Regions from separate parts of the Pelomonas baiyunensis genome, predicted to be linked through region 1. Evidence: riboswitches for the same ligand, from Rfam matches in the RefSeq annotation. Region 1 holds a riboswitch; the other holds the start of a gene.
The links. Region 1 has a riboswitch for S-adenosylhomocysteine ahead of ahcY (adenosylhomocysteinase). Riboswitches for the same ligand answer to the same signal wherever they lie in the genome.
Positions count from the first base shown of each region.

Region 2: another riboswitch for S-adenosylhomocysteine. It lies ahead of metH (methionine synthase); the one in region 1 lies ahead of ahcY (adenosylhomocysteinase).

Region 1 is NZ_JBIGIB010000008.1:3,824-10,953, forward strand. It holds gene ACG01O_RS21435 (TonB-dependent receptor plug domain-containing protein) at 1-1,357, opposite strand, end outside; gene ACG01O_RS21440 (OmpW/AlkL family protein) at 1,447-2,055, opposite strand; gene metF (methylenetetrahydrofolate reductase [NAD(P)H]) at 2,264-3,097, opposite strand; gene ACG01O_RS21450 (TlyA family RNA methyltransferase) at 3,094-3,840, opposite strand; gene ahcY (adenosylhomocysteinase) at 4,091-5,509, opposite strand; S-adenosyl-L-homocysteine riboswitch at 5,583-5,660, opposite strand; gene ppk2 (polyphosphate kinase 2) at 5,697-6,878, opposite strand; gene ACG01O_RS21465 (DNA glycosylase AlkZ-like family protein) at 6,949-7,130, opposite strand, start outside.
Region 2 is NZ_JBIGIB010000004.1:37,188-44,317, reverse strand. It holds gene ACG01O_RS14390 (NAD(P)-dependent oxidoreductase) at 1-766, opposite strand, end outside; gene ACG01O_RS14385 (TetR/AcrR family transcriptional regulator) at 874-1,509, shown strand; gene ACG01O_RS14380 (diguanylate cyclase) at 1,564-2,730, opposite strand; gene ACG01O_RS14375 (HD-GYP domain-containing protein) at 2,738-3,940, opposite strand; S-adenosyl-L-homocysteine riboswitch at 4,026-4,095, shown strand; gene metH (methionine synthase) at 4,093-6,828, shown strand; gene ACG01O_RS14365 (glycine zipper 2TM domain-containing protein) at 6,954-7,130, shown strand, end outside.

The DNA of each region.
Region 1 (7,130 bases):
ACTGGGTTTCGATGCGCTCGTAGCGCAGGCCGGCGTAGACCGACCATTGCGGGCTGGGGCTCCATTCGTCTTGCGTGTAGCCGGCCAGGCGCTGGGTGCGCGAGCCCAGGGTGTCGCCGAACTTCTGCAGTGCGGGCGACTCCTGGCCGTCGATCAACGTGCGGCGCAGCTGCGTGCGCTGGCTCTGCTCATGCTCCAGGCCGCTCACCCACTGGTGGTTCCTGGCGGTCTTGAGGCTCCACTTGGCGCCCAGGCTGGTCTGCTGGTCGTCGGTGACGCTGTGGTCGTCCTGCTGGCGCTGGGTGTCCCCGCCCACGTCCTTCAGGCGTTCCAGGCGCTGGCTGTGGCTGGTGGATTGGAAGGCGCCCCGGCCGACCTTGAAGTCCCAGGTTTCTGCCGCGCTGGGCCGGAAGCTCGCCGACACGTTGAGCCGCCGGTTGTGCATGTGGCCGCTGGATTCGCCTTGCACGTCTCGAAAGCGGGTGAAGCCTGTGGCGGTGTTTTGGCTTCGGCCGTCGCTGTGCGAGAGCGCGAAGAAGGGCGCGAGGTGAACCGTCAGCGTGTCGCTGGCGCGCCAGCGCAGGCGGGCGTTGCCGTTGAGCGTGGCGCTGCGGCCCAGGCTGGCGCCTTGCTGAGTGGTGTCGTCCAGCGTCTGGCCGGTGGTGGTGTCGAGCACCTGGGTGCGGGTGTCGATGTTGTTGAAGCGCCGGTGCAGGCCGCCGTTGGTGGAGAACGCGCCCACCACCGCCGTGCCGCTGGGGCCGCCCCACTGCAGGTTGCGGGTCCAGCTGAAGTCGGCCTGGGGCTCGCCGCGGTCGCGGCCCAGCGTGAGGCGCAGCTCGTGGTTGGACTTCTGCAGCGGCTCGCGCAGGATGATGTTGATGGTGCCGGCAATCGCCCGCGCGCCGGTCTCGGCGGTGGGGGCGCGGTAGATCTCGATGCGCTCGATCTGGTCGGGCGGCAGGTCTTCCACGGCAAAGCCCGCCGGCGCGCGCTCGCCGTCCACCAGGATCTGCGTGAAGCCGGCGCCCAGGCCGCGCATGCGGATGTCGCCCCCGCGGCCCGGGCGGCCGCCGATGGTGACGCCGGGCAGGCGGCGCAGCACGTCACCCAGCACGGTGTCGCCGTAACGGTCCAGCTCCTCGCGCTCGATGACGATCTTGCTGGCCGTGCTGTTGCGGCGCCGGCTGTTGGCGCTGGGGCCGCTGCTGACCTCCACGCGCTCCAGCCGGTTGCCCACGGCAGCGCTGGCTGCCGCTGCAGGGGCTGCGGCGGCAGGGGCGGGGGAGGAGGGGGCTTGCGCGGCACCGTGGCTGCAGATGCACAGTGCGGCAAGCCCAATGAAAACGCGGCCCATGGGCCGCGCATTGTTGCGGAGCGCAGGCCCCGCGGCACACCCCGGGCGCTCGTCGACCTGAACGCCGAGGTGTGCCGCAGGCCCGGCGCTCAGAACCGCCAGCCGAGGCCGACGCTGGCCAGGGTGGGGTTGACCTTGAACTTGCCGGCCGACGCGCCGTTGGAATACACGGTGGTGCCCAGGTTGACCTTCTTCAGGTCGAAGTTCAGGTAGGTGCCCTTGCTGATTTCAACGTCCGCGCCCACTTGGAAGGCGGGGCCGAAGCTGTTGTGCTTGATGCCGGGCTTGAGCGCGGTGGCCACGGCCGGGGCGAATTCCACCGCCGAGAAGTTGGTGTAGTTCACACCGGCGCCCACGTAGGGGCGCACGGTGCCGGTGGGGTTGAAGTGGTACTGCAGCGTCAGCGTGGGCGGCAGGTGCTTGAGCGAGCCGATCTCGGTGCCGTTGGAGTACAGCTTCTGCTTTTGCGGGTAGGTCAGGATCAGCTCGGCCGCGATGTTCGGGGCCACGAAGTAGCTGAAGTCGATTTCCGGGAAGGTCTTGTTGTTGATGGACAGACCCAGACCCGTGCTGTCCTTGTTGGCGGAATCGAGGTGCAGGGCGCGCACGCGCACCAGCAGCGAGCCTTCATCGGCGTGGGCCAGCGGGGCGGCCAGGGCGGCCAGAACAGCGACGAGAGCGGGAACTTGCTTGAACATGGATGACTCCTGTGAATGAGGCCGTGCCTCGATGGAGTCATTCCACGCCGTTGTGCCCCGGCCGGAATTGATGCAACGCAACATGGGTGCGCTGCCAGGGGGCTGAAGGCCGGGTGACTTTGTGTTGGGTCAATCTCGGGCGAGATTGAGAGGGCGTTTGCGCAACAACCGCACGCCCGGTTCTGGGCTCAAAACAGCCGGCAGGCGTTCAGCCGCCCAGCCCCAGCCGCTTGCACAGCTCCAGCGTCAGCCCGCTCTGGTTGAGCGTGTAGAAGTGGATGCTGGGCGCGCCGCCGGCGATCAGCCGCTCGCACAGCTGCGTCACCACATCCAGCCCGAAGGCGCGGATGCTGGCGGCGTCGTCCATGAAGCCTTCCATCTTCATCTGCACCCAGCGCGGGATCTCGATGCCGTCGCGCTGCGCGAACTGCGCAATGCGGCCGTAGTTGTGGAAGGGCATGATGCCCGGCACGATGGGCTGGGTGACGCCCAGCTTGCGGGCCTCGGCCACGAAGTGGAAGTAGGCGTCGGCGTTGAAGAAGAACTGCGTGATGGCGCCGTCAGCGCCCGCACCCATCTTGTCGGCAAAGTGCTGCAGGTCCTTCGCGGCGTAACGCTGCTGGGGGTGGGTCTCGGGGTAGGCGGCCACCTCGATGTGCCAGTCCTGGCCTTGCGTTTCGCGGATGAAGCTGACGAGCTCGGACGCATAGCGGAACTCGCCCGCCGTGGCCGTGCCGCTGGGCAGGTCGCCGCGCAGCGCCACCACGCGGTGGATGCCGCGCTCGCGGTAGGTGGCCAGGATCTCGGCGATGTTCTCTCGCGTGGAACCCACGCAGGACAGGTGCGGCGCGGCCTCGAAGCCGGCGCCGGCGATGTCCATCACGGCCGCCAGCGTCTTGTCGCGCGTGGAGCCGCCGGCTCCGTACGTGACGCTGAAGTACTGCGGCTGCAGCGCGCCCAGCTCCTGCACGACGGTCTTGAGCTTCTCGACGCCGACCGGCGTGTTCGGGGGGAAGAATTCAAAGCTGACGGGGGTGGTCATCGTGAGGCGTACAAGAAGAATTCGCGGTTGCCGTCGCCGCCGTGGATGGGGCTGTCGAAGTAGTCCAGCACCTTCAGGCCCAGGGCCGTGCAGGCGAGCCGGGTGCGGGCTTCGAGGCGGGGGTAGTCGGCCTCGTCTTTGACGAGGCCGCGTTTGTCCAGGGCCTGGGGGCCGAGCTCGAACTGCGGCTTGATCAGCAACAGCAGGTGGCCGTGGCCCTCCAGCCAGGGCAGCAGCTCGGGCAGGCTGCCGATCATGGAGATGAAGCTCAGGTCGCCCACGATCAGCGGGAAGCCGCCGGTGGGCGCATGGGGGCGCAGGCCGTCGAGCTCGCGCACGTGGGTGCCTTCCAGCGCCGTCACGCGGGCGTCGGCCAGCAGCCGCGCGTGCAGCTGGCCGTGGCCCACGTCCACGCCCACCACGTGGGTCGCGCCGCGCGCCAGCAGGCAGTCGGTGAAGCCGCCGGTGCTTTGGCCCACGTCCAGCACGGTCAGGCCCGTCACGTTGGCCTGCACGTGTGCCAGCGCGCCTTCCAGCTTGAGTCCGCCGCGGGACACGTAGCGCAGCTCGGCGTCGTCGGTGACGCGCAGCTGCGCGGTCTCGGGCAGGTCTTCACCGGCCTTTTTCAGCGCGGCCCAGCCTGTGGGCGACGCCCACTCGGCCACGCCGCCCTGGATCAGCCGCTGCGCCGCCGACCGCGTGGGCGCCAGGCCCTGGGCCACGAGGAGTTGGTCAGCGCGCATGTCGCCTCACGAGGCTGGGGTCAGCGCGACGCCCGTCCCAGTAAAAGCCGCCCGCGGTGGCAAGCGCAACGGCCCCGAGAGCCGGCCACAGGGGCAACGCTTCAGGCAGGCGCCACCAGTAAAAAAGACCCACCAGGCCGCACGCCAGAACGGCGCACAGCTGAGCTCGGGAGATGCTGAGATCTCCCAGCCAGGCAGCCAGAGCAACGGCCAGAAGGCGGCGCATGGTGGGAACCTCGCTCGACTTGGGTCAGTACCGGTACGTGTTGGCCTTGAACGGGCCCGTCTTGCTCACGCCGATGTAGGCGGCTTGCTCGTCGGTCAGTTGCGACAGCTGCGCGTTCAGCGTGGTCAGCTGCAGCAGGGCGACCTTCTCGTCCAGGTGCTTGGGCAGCACGTACACCTTGCCGGCTTCGTAGCGTTCCTTGTGGGCGAACAGCTCGATCTGGGCAATGGTCTGGTTGGCGAAGGAGGAGCTCATCACGTAGCTCGGGTGGCCCGTGCCGCAGCCCAGGTTCACCAGGCGGCCCTTGGCCAGCAGGATGATCTTCTTGCCGTCCGGGAAGGTGACGTGGTCCACCTGCGGCTTGATCTCGTCCCACACGCAGTTCTCGATGGACGCGACGTCGATTTCGTTATCAAAGTGGCCGATGTTGCAGACGATGCTGTTTTCCTTCATCGCCTCCATGTGCTCGCGGCGGATGACGTTCTTGTTGCCGGTGGCGGTCACGAAGATGTCGGCCTTGTCGGCGGCGTACTCCATGGTCACCACGCGGTAGCCTTCCATGGCGGCCTGCAGCGCGCAGATGGGGTCGATCTCCGTCACCCAGACCTGGGCCGACAGCGCGCGCAGCGCCTGGGCCGAGCCCTTGCCCACGTCGCCATAACCGGCCACCACGGCGATCTTGCCGGCCACCATCACGTCGGTGGCGCGCTTGATGGCGTCCACCAGGCTTTCGCGGCAGCCGTAGAGGTTGTCGAACTTACTCTTGGTGACGCTGTCGTTGACGTTGATCGCGCGGAACTGCAGCGTGCCCTTGGCCGCCATCTCGTTCAGGCGCAGCACGCCGGTGGTGGTTTCCTCGGTCACGCCGATGATTTCGGCGGCCTTGCGGGTGTACCAGGTGCCGTCTTCGGCGATCTTCTTCTTGATCGCGGCGAACAGGATGCGCTCTTCCTCGCTGCCGGGGTTGGCCAGCACGGAGAGGTCCTTCTCGGCCTTCTGGCCCAGGTGCATCAGCAGCGTCGCGTCGCCGCCGTCGTCCAGGATCATGTTCGGGCCTTCACCGGCCGTGCCGGCGGCGCCGAAGTCAAAGATGCGGTGCGTGTAGTCCCAGTAGTCTTCCAGCGTCTCGCCCTTGTAGGCGAACACCGGCGTGCCCTCGGCAGCCAGCGCGGCCGCGGCGTGGTCTTGGGTCGAGAAAATGTTGCACGAGGCCCAGCGCACTTGGGCGCCCAGGGCTTGCAGCGTTTCCACCAGCACGGCGGTCTGGATGGTCATGTGCAGCGAGCCGGCGACGCGGGCGCCCTTGAGCGGCTGGCTGGCGGCGTATTCCTTGCGGATGGCCATGAGCGCCGGCATTTCGTGCTCGGCGATCTTGATTTCCTTGCGGCCCCAGTCGGCGAGCGACAGGTCCTTGACGATGTGGGCGGGGAGGTTGGCGGTCATGTCGGCTCCTTCAAGGGATGAAGCCGCTGACAGTCGAGATGGGGGGCTCATGGGCTCACCCCGACCGAAGGTCAGCGGGTGAGCGCGGTTGCAGTAGTCGGGTTCCGAGCCTGGCCTCAAGGGTGATGAGGTTGCAACGCTCCTCGGAAGCCGCGAATTCTAGCGACGCCCGCCGCCGCCGTGGGGATTACCCTGCGCCGCCAGGTGCCAACAAATCATCACCCAGGGCAGACACCAGCGCCGGCCGGCCCACGATCAGCGGGTCCACGGCCCCCACGCGCTCCAGGCGGCGTTCGGCATAGGGCAGGCGGTTCAGCACAAAGCGCAGCGCGTTCAGCCGCGCGCGCTTCTTGCAGTCGCTCTTGATGACCGTCCACGGCGCGTCCGACGTGTCGCAGTGCAGGAACATGGCTTCCTTGGCGTGCGTGTAGTCGTCCCACTTGTTCAGCGACGCCAGGTCGATGGGGCTCAACTTCCACTGCTTGAGCGGGTGCAGCTTGCGCTCCTTGAAGCGGCGGCGCTGCTCGTCACGGCTGACCGAGAACCAGAACTTGAACAGGTGGATGCCCGAGCGCACCAACTGCCGCTCGAACTCCGGCGTCTGTCGCAGGAACTCCTGGTACTCGGGCTCGCTGCAAAAGCCCATCACCCGCTCCACGCCGGCGCGGTTGTACCAACTGCGGTCGAACAGCACGATCTCGCCCGCCGTGGGCAGGTGGTTCACGTAGCGCTGGAAGTACCACTGGCCGCGCTCCACCTCGCTGGGCTTTTCCAGCGCCACGACGCGCGCACCCCGTGGGTTCAGGTGCTCCATGAAGCGCTTGATGGTGCCGCCCTTGCCGGCGGCGTCGCGCCCCTCGAACAGGATGACGACCCGCGCACCGGTCTCCTTCACCCAGGCCTGCAGTTTCAGCAACTCCACCTGCAGCCGGTACTTCTCTTTCTCGTAGCGCTTGCGCGAGAGCAGGTTCTTGTACGGGTAGGCGCCCTGGCGCCAGCGCGGGTTGAGCGCGGTGTCGGCATCGGCTTCGGCCTCCGGCATCACCGCCTCCTCGTGCTGGCGCAGCGCGCGTCGCAGGTGGCGGCGTTCGTCGGGCGAACTGCCGTCCAGCAGTGTGGCCAGTTCTTCGGCCAGGGCTTGCGGGCCGCCTTCGCCTTGCTGGTGGCGGCGCAGCAGCTCGGCCAGCGTCTCACTTCCGACGACGTCATGGCGTGTGGTGGCACGGCTGACGCGGTGCTTCTCCAGGCTCGCGTCGTCCAGCCGGGGCGGCGTGTCGCCCGCGCTCACGCGGCGGGCAGCGGGGCGGCGGGGGCGAGCGGCAGGGCGGGCTTCAGATGCGCGGGCGGGCTTGCGGTCAAGGGTGGGCATGGGCAGCAGCAGGGCATGACAGAACGATGACCATGCTGCGCGCGTGTGCCCGGCCCGGGTTTGATCCGCATCAAGCAGTGACGCCCAAAAACACCGCCATGCGGTCGATTTCCTCGGCCAGCGCCCCGGGGAACTTTTCGTCAGCCGGTGGCTGGCCACTCACGTAACCGCACTCGACGTTGAGCCTGCCGCCCTTGACGCTGGCATTGGCCCAGCCGATGACGTCGTCGCGCCACAGCAGCGGCAGCGCGT
Region 2 (7,130 bases), on a different contig from region 1:
CGGCATCGCGCAGCCCGGGCAGCTCCGGCTCGGCAATGCCCAGCGCGTTGACGCCCTGCAGGCCCAGGCCCAGGAAGACGGCGTCGTACTCGGCGAGCATGCCGTCCAGCGTGATGTCGCGGCCCAGGCGGGTGTTGAGCCGGGGTGTGATGCCGCCGATGCTGAGCAGCCAGTCGATTTCCCGCTGCGCGAAGCCGCCGGCCACCTTGTAGGTGGCGAGGCCGTATTCGTTCAGGCCGCCGAGCTTATGGGCGGCGTCGAACAGCGTGACCTCATGCCCGCGCCAGGCCAGGCCGTGCGCGGCCGCCAGGCCCGCCGGGCCGGCCCCCACCACGGCCACGCGATGGCCAGTGGGCTGCGCGCGTTCGAACAGTGGCCGGGCTCCGGGAGTGACGAAGTGAGCCTCTACCGCAAAGCGCTGCAGCAGCCCGATTTCCACCGGCTTGGACTCGTTCGTGTTGCGCACGCAGGCCTGCTCGCACAGCACTTCGGTCGGGCAGACGCGGGCGCACATGCCGCCCAGCGGGTTGGCCGTCAGGATGGCCTCGGCCGCACCGCGCGGGTTGTCTTGCGCAATGCGCTGGATGAAGCTTGGCACGTCGATGCCCGTGGGGCAGGCCGTCTGGCAGGGGGCGTCGAAGCAGTAGTAGCAGCGCTCGGCCTCAATCAGCGCCTGCGTGCGGTTCAGCGGCGGGTGCGCATCGCCCAGGCGGCGGGCGTACTCGGCGGGCGCAAGGCGTCCCGACTTCAGATCGGCAAGGTCCACGGGGGTCTCCGGGTGTCTGACAGCCAAACATTACTACCCAGTAAAACTTGACCGAAGCGTAAAAACCCGCAGCGCCGCGTTGGTGCGCGCCGCACAAAATGGGGCACATGACCGACACCGCTCCCGTGACCCGCATCCCGCGTGCCGCCACCCTTCGCAAGCAGGAGGTCATCCTGGCCGAGGCCGAACGGCAGTTTGCGCGCTTCGGGTTCGAGGGGGTGAGCCTGGACAACATTGCCGCGGCGCTGGACCTCTCCCGCCAGAACCTGCTGTACCACTGGCCCAGCAAGGAAGAGCTGTACCGCGCGGTGCTGGACAGCGTGATGGGCGAGTGGATGGCCAACATGACGGCGATTGCCGAGGCGGACGAGCCGCAGGCCGCCATCCAGACCTACGTGGCCGTGAAGCTGCGCTTCAGCCGCGAGCGCCCCAGTGGCAACGCAGTGTTCACCCGCGAGATCATGGCCGGCGCGCCGCGCTACCAGGACGTGCTGAAGGCCCAGGTCATGCCGCTGCTGCACGCCGACGTGGAGCGCTTCGAGGACTGGGCCGAGCAGGGCCTGATCCGGCGCCTGGACTTCACGCACCTGATGTTCCTGATCTGGTCGTCCACGCAGGCCTACGCAGACTTGGGGCCGCAGTTCTCGCTCTACATGGGCAAGCCCCGGCTGGACGACGCGGACTTCGAAGCCGCCCGCGTGCTCATCACCGACCTGATCTGGCGCAGCCTGGCGCTGGACTGAACCCCGCCGCTGCGGCGGCGGTTCCGGCGTGCCACTGGCGTGCCGGTCGTCGCTTCACGCCGCGCTGCTGTGCAGCACCCAGCGGCCCTTGCCGGCGCGCTTGCCGGTCAGCATGGCGCGGTCCGCCAGCGTCACCAACGCAGCCGCCGTGTCGCCATGCGTGGGGTACAGCGCCACGCCGATGCTGGCGCCCACCCGGGCCGTGTGGCCGCCGGGCAGTTCGAACGGGGTGTCGAAGCAGTGCTGCAAGCGCTCCAGCGCGCGGGCCTCGCCCTCGGGCGTGGTGAGGTGGCTGAGCACCACCACGAACTCGTCGCCGCCGATGCGCGCCACCACATCGTTGCCGCGCCGGTGCTCGTTCAGGCGCTGGGCCACGGCGCACAGCAGGGCGTCGCCGGCATCGTGGCCCTGGTGGTCGTTCACGGCCTTGAAGCCGTCCAGGTCGAGGTAACACACGGCCAGGGCCGAGTGGCGCCGGGCGGCGTCGCGCAGCATCAGGCCCAGGCGGTCGTGCAGCAGGTGGCGGTTGGGCAGGCCGGTCAGGCCGTCGTGCAGGGCCTGGTGCCGGGCTTCCTGTTCGCGCTCTTTCACCGCGGTGATGTCCACCATCATCCACAGCGAGTCGCCGCCGGGCAGCTGCGTGCCGCTGAGGTCGATCCACAGCCGTCGGCCGTCCTTGCGCATCATGGGCAGCTGGGCGCGGAAGCGGCCCGACGCCGGCATGCGGGCATAGCCCCGGCCGGCGCGCTCGAATGCGGCATCGTCGGCGTAGAACGCGCGGGACGACTGGCCGTCCAGCTCGCCCGGTGCGTAGCCGAACATCTCGGCCAACGCCCGGTTGTGCCACACCTCGCGCCGGTCGCGCAGGCGCACCATGGGCACGAGGTCGTTGTCCAGCAGCGCCCCGCGCTCGCTGGCCAGGCGTGCCACGTGGGCCTGGGCGCGGCGGTGGCGGGCCTGCACGCGGTCGATCAACACCGCCGCGGCCACGATGACCGCGCCTTGCCCCAGGGCCAGCAGCGTGAACACCAGGCCGATGCGGGTTTCCAGTTCCGCCACCGGCCGCCCGAGCAGCCGGGCCTGCAAGGCCTGGTGGCTTTCCATGAGGGCCAGCGCGGTGCCGGCGGTCACCAGCGTCAGCAGCAGCACCACGCCCCACACCAGGTGTCGGCGCAGCCTCGCCCGCTGCGGGTCGGCGGGGGGCGAAGCGTCGTCAGCCATGGTGGGGTCAAAGCCGGAGCAGGGCTTCCAGGTTCACGCGCAGCTTGAGCTCGGCCGGCGCCAGGCTGGCGGCAATCGCCTGCGAGGCCAGCCGCGTGTCCCGTGGCACGGGGTTGCTCAAGGGGCTGCCGCTCTTGCCCAGCAGCGCGGCCACCATGGGCTCGTTGGCGCTGAAGCCGCGCTTGTAGACCACGCCCACCTCGCCGTTGGCCAGGCGCACGATGGTGCCGGGCGGGTACAGGCCCACCACCTTGATGAGCGCGGCGCCGGCTTCGTCGGGCTGCTGGTGTTCGTCCAGAAACACGGCGCGGGCTGCGGCTGCCCCGCTGAGCGCCTTGCGGGTGCGGCGCGGCGACAGGCGGGCGCCGAAGATGTCGATGCGGCGCAGCAGCCGGGCCAGCATCTCGCCGGCACCGCGGCCGGCCAGCGGGCCGGGGCCGGCCTCGTGGTGCAAGCGCACGGCGGTCAGCCAGGCGTTGTCGGTGATGCCAGCCTGGGCCAGACGGGCGGCCGCGCGGTCGCCGTGGGCGGCCAGGGCCTGGCGTTGCGACGGCGTGGCCGCGTCGGCCTGCGCGGCCAGGCGGTCATGGGCGGGGCCGGCGCCGTAGTTCATGGTGAGTGCCGCGCCTTGCAGGGCCTCGCGCAGCGGCGCCGGCATGCGCAGCTGCTGGGCGGTCAGGTCGGCCAGCAGCAGCGACAGCAGGGCGTGTCGGGCGCTGTAGTCGGCAAATTCCTGGCTGGTCTCAAAAATCAGCAGCACCAGCGTGGCGTCGGGGTGGGCGTGCAGGCGTTGCAGGGCCTGGTCCCGCAATGCGGCCAGCCGGCCGGCGAAGTCTTGCGGCTCGGTCTCGCGCAGCAGGGCGTGGGTGTGCAGCAGCAGGTCCGACCACGCCTCCCGCGGGCCCAGTTCCACCTTGGCGGCGGCGGGCTGCTCCAGCCGGAAGCTGGTGTCGGCCTTGGCGATGTCTGACAGCGGCTTGTCTTGTAGCACCAGCGTGTCGAGCCGGTGGGCGCGGGCGCGCTGGTACTCCACCGTGTCTTCCGAGCGCACCCAGGCGCCGCCGTCGATCAGGCCACGCACCAGGGGCGAGTCGCGCAGCGTCTGGCCGCGGGCGTACAGCAGCTTGCCACCTCCGTCGTACACGTCGTAGGGCAGGGTCATGCCCAGACGCAACGATTGCGCGGGCAGCTGGATGAGGTCAACGGGCATGGAAGGGGGCATTCTGAGCCGGGCTTCGGCCATGGCAAGCGCAACTTGAGCCACGGCGAAGGGGTGGCTGCGTAGAATTCCCGGCTCATCCGAGGAGCGCTGCGACAGGGCCCCACCTGCCAGGCTCGGATTCCTTCCAACGGCGCTCATCGATCTCCCCCTGTGGACCGCCATCGATGACCCGCACGCCGCCCCCCCTCAAGCTCTCTGGTCTGGAACCCGTCGCCATCGACGCGGGCAGCCTGTTCGTCAACATCGGCGAACGCACCAACGTCACCGGTTCCAAGGCGTTCGCCCGCATGATCCTGGCCGGCCAGTTCGAGGATGCGCTGGCCGTGGCCCGCCAACAGGTCGAGAACGGCGCCCAGGTCATCGACATCAACATGGACGAGGCCATGCTCGACAGCCAGGCGGCCATGGTGCGCTTCCTGAACCTGATCGCCGGCGAGCCCGAGATCGCCCGTGTGCCGATCATGATCGACTCGTCCAAGTGGGCGGTCATCGAGGCGGGGCTCAAGTGCATCCAGGGCAAGGGCATCGTCAACTCGATCTCGCTCAAGGAGGGCGTGGACGAGTTCAAGCGCCAGGCCAAGCTGGTCAAGCGCTACGGCGCCGCCGCGGTGGTGATGGCCTTTGACGAACAGGGCCAGGCTGACACCTTTGCCCGCAAGACCGAGATCTGCGAGCGCGCCTACCGCGTGCTGGTGGACGAGGTGGACTTCCCGCCCGAAGACATCATCTTCGACCCCAACATCTTCGCCATCGCCACCGGCATCGAGGAGCACGACAACTACGCCGTGGACTTCATCGAGGCCACCCGCTGGATCAAGCAGAACCTGCCGGGCGCCAAGGTGTCGGGCGGCGTGAGCAACGTGAGCTTCAGCTTCCGCGGCAACGAGCCGGTGCGCGAAGCCATCCACACCGTGTTCCTGTACCACGCCATCCAGGCGGGCCTGGACATGGGCATCGTCAACGCCGGCATGGTGGGCGTGTACGACGACCTCGACGCCGAGCTGCGCGAGCGCGTGGAAGACGTGGTGCTGAACCGCCGCAAGGATGCCGGCGAGCGCCTGATCGAGATTGCCGACCGGGCCAAAAGCGCCGGCAAGGACGACTCCGCCCGCCTGGCCTGGCGCGCGGGCAACGTGAACGAGCGCCTGAGCTACGCGCTGGTGCACGGCATCACCGACTTCATCGTCGAAGACACCGAGGAAGCCTGGCAGGCGATTCGCGCCACGGGCGGCCGGCCGCTGCACGTCATTGAAGGACCGCTGATGGCCGGCATGAACGTGGTGGGCGACCTCTTCGGCCAGGGCAAGATGTTCCTGCCCCAGGTGGTGAAGAGCGCCCGCGTGATGAAGAGCGCCGTGGCCCACCTCGTGCCCTACATCGAGGAAGAAAAGCGTCAGCTCGAAGCCGCCGGCGGCGACGTGAAGCCCAAGGGCAAGATCGTCATCGCCACGGTCAAGGGCGACGTGCACGACATCGGCAAGAACATCGTCACCGTGGTCTTGCAGTGCAACAACTACGAGGTTGTGAACATGGGCGTGATGGTGCCGGCCCAGGACATTCTCAAGAAGGCCAAGGAAGAGGGCGCGGACATCATCGGCCTGTCGGGCCTCATCACGCCCAGCCTGGAAGAAATGCAGCACGTGGCGGCCGAGATGCAGCGCGATGAATACTTCTCGTCGCGCCACATGCCGCTGCTGATCGGCGGCGCCACCACCAGCCGGGTGCACACGGCCGTCAAGATCTCGCCGCATTACGACGGCCCGGTGGTCTACGTGCCCGACGCCTCACGCGCGGTCGGCGTGTGCACCGAGCTGCTGAGCGACGACCGTGCCGCCGCCTACATCGCCGAGCTCAAGGCCGACATCGAGAAGACCCGCGCCCTGCACGCCGGCAAGAAGCAGACGCCGCTGGTGACGCTGGCCGAGGCCCGTGCAAACGCCGCGCCGCTGGACCAGGCCCGCATGCCGCCGGCCCCGAAGTTCACCGGCCGCCGCGTGCTGAAGAACCTGGACCTGGCCGAGCTCGCGAAGTACATCGACTGGGGCCCGTTCTTCCAGACCTGGGACCTGGCCGGGCCTTACCCCGCCATCCTGGACGACGAAATCGTGGGCACCGAGGCGCGCAAGGTGTTTGCCGATGCCCAGGCCATGCTGAAGAAGATCATCGACGGCCGCTGGCTGCAGGCGCATGCGGTGTTCGGCCTGTACCCGGCCGCGCGGGTGAACAGCGACGACATCGCCATCGCCAGCGAGCCGCCCATGGTGTGGCACGGCCTGCGCATGCAGACCGAGCGCCCGGTGGTAGAGGGCCCGGACGGTCAAAAGGTGCGGCGCCCCAACCGCTGCCTGAGCGACTTCGTGGCGGAAAGCGGCGACCACATCGGCCTCTTCGCCGTGACCGCCGGCCTGGGCGTGGACAAGAAGGAAGCCGAGTTCCTGGCCGCCCACGACGACTACGCCGCCATCATGCTCAAGGCCCTGGCCGACCGCCTGGCCGAAGCCGCCGCCGAGTGGCTGCACGAGCGCGTGCGCCGCGAGTTCTGGGGCTACGCCGCGAACGAGTCGCTGAGCAATGAGGACCTCATTGCCGAGAAGTACACCGGCATCCGTCCGGCACCGGGCTACCCCGCGTGCCCGGACCACCTCGCCAAGGCCGACCTGTTCCAGGTGCTGGCCCCCGACGAGATCGGCATGGGCCTGACCGACAGCATGGCCATGACGCCGGCCGCCAGCGTCAGTGGCTTCTACCTGGCGCACCCGGACGCGGCGTACTTCAACGTCGGCCGCATCGGCGACGACCAGGTCGCCGACTGGGCCGCCCGCTGCGGCCTGAGCGACGCCGACGCACGCCGCGCGCTGGCGCCCCTGCTGGGCTGAGCCCGGCCAACACGAACGGACACGAACAGACACAGTTGCGCGCTCCCGCTGCGGCCCTGTCCTACAGGGCGGCGCCGGGTGCGGCGGCATGCTCACGCCCGTCGTTCAACAACACCGGAGGCCCCATGTCGACCGCCACTCACCCCATCAAGTCCACCCAGATCGTTGCCGGCGTGGCCGTCGTGATCGCACTGCTGGGCGGCGCCTACGCCGTGGGCCGGTCGCAAGGCGGTGAGCCGGTACCGGATGCGGCAGCACCGATGCCCGCGGCCACTTCGCAGCCGGCGACGAACGCTGCGCGC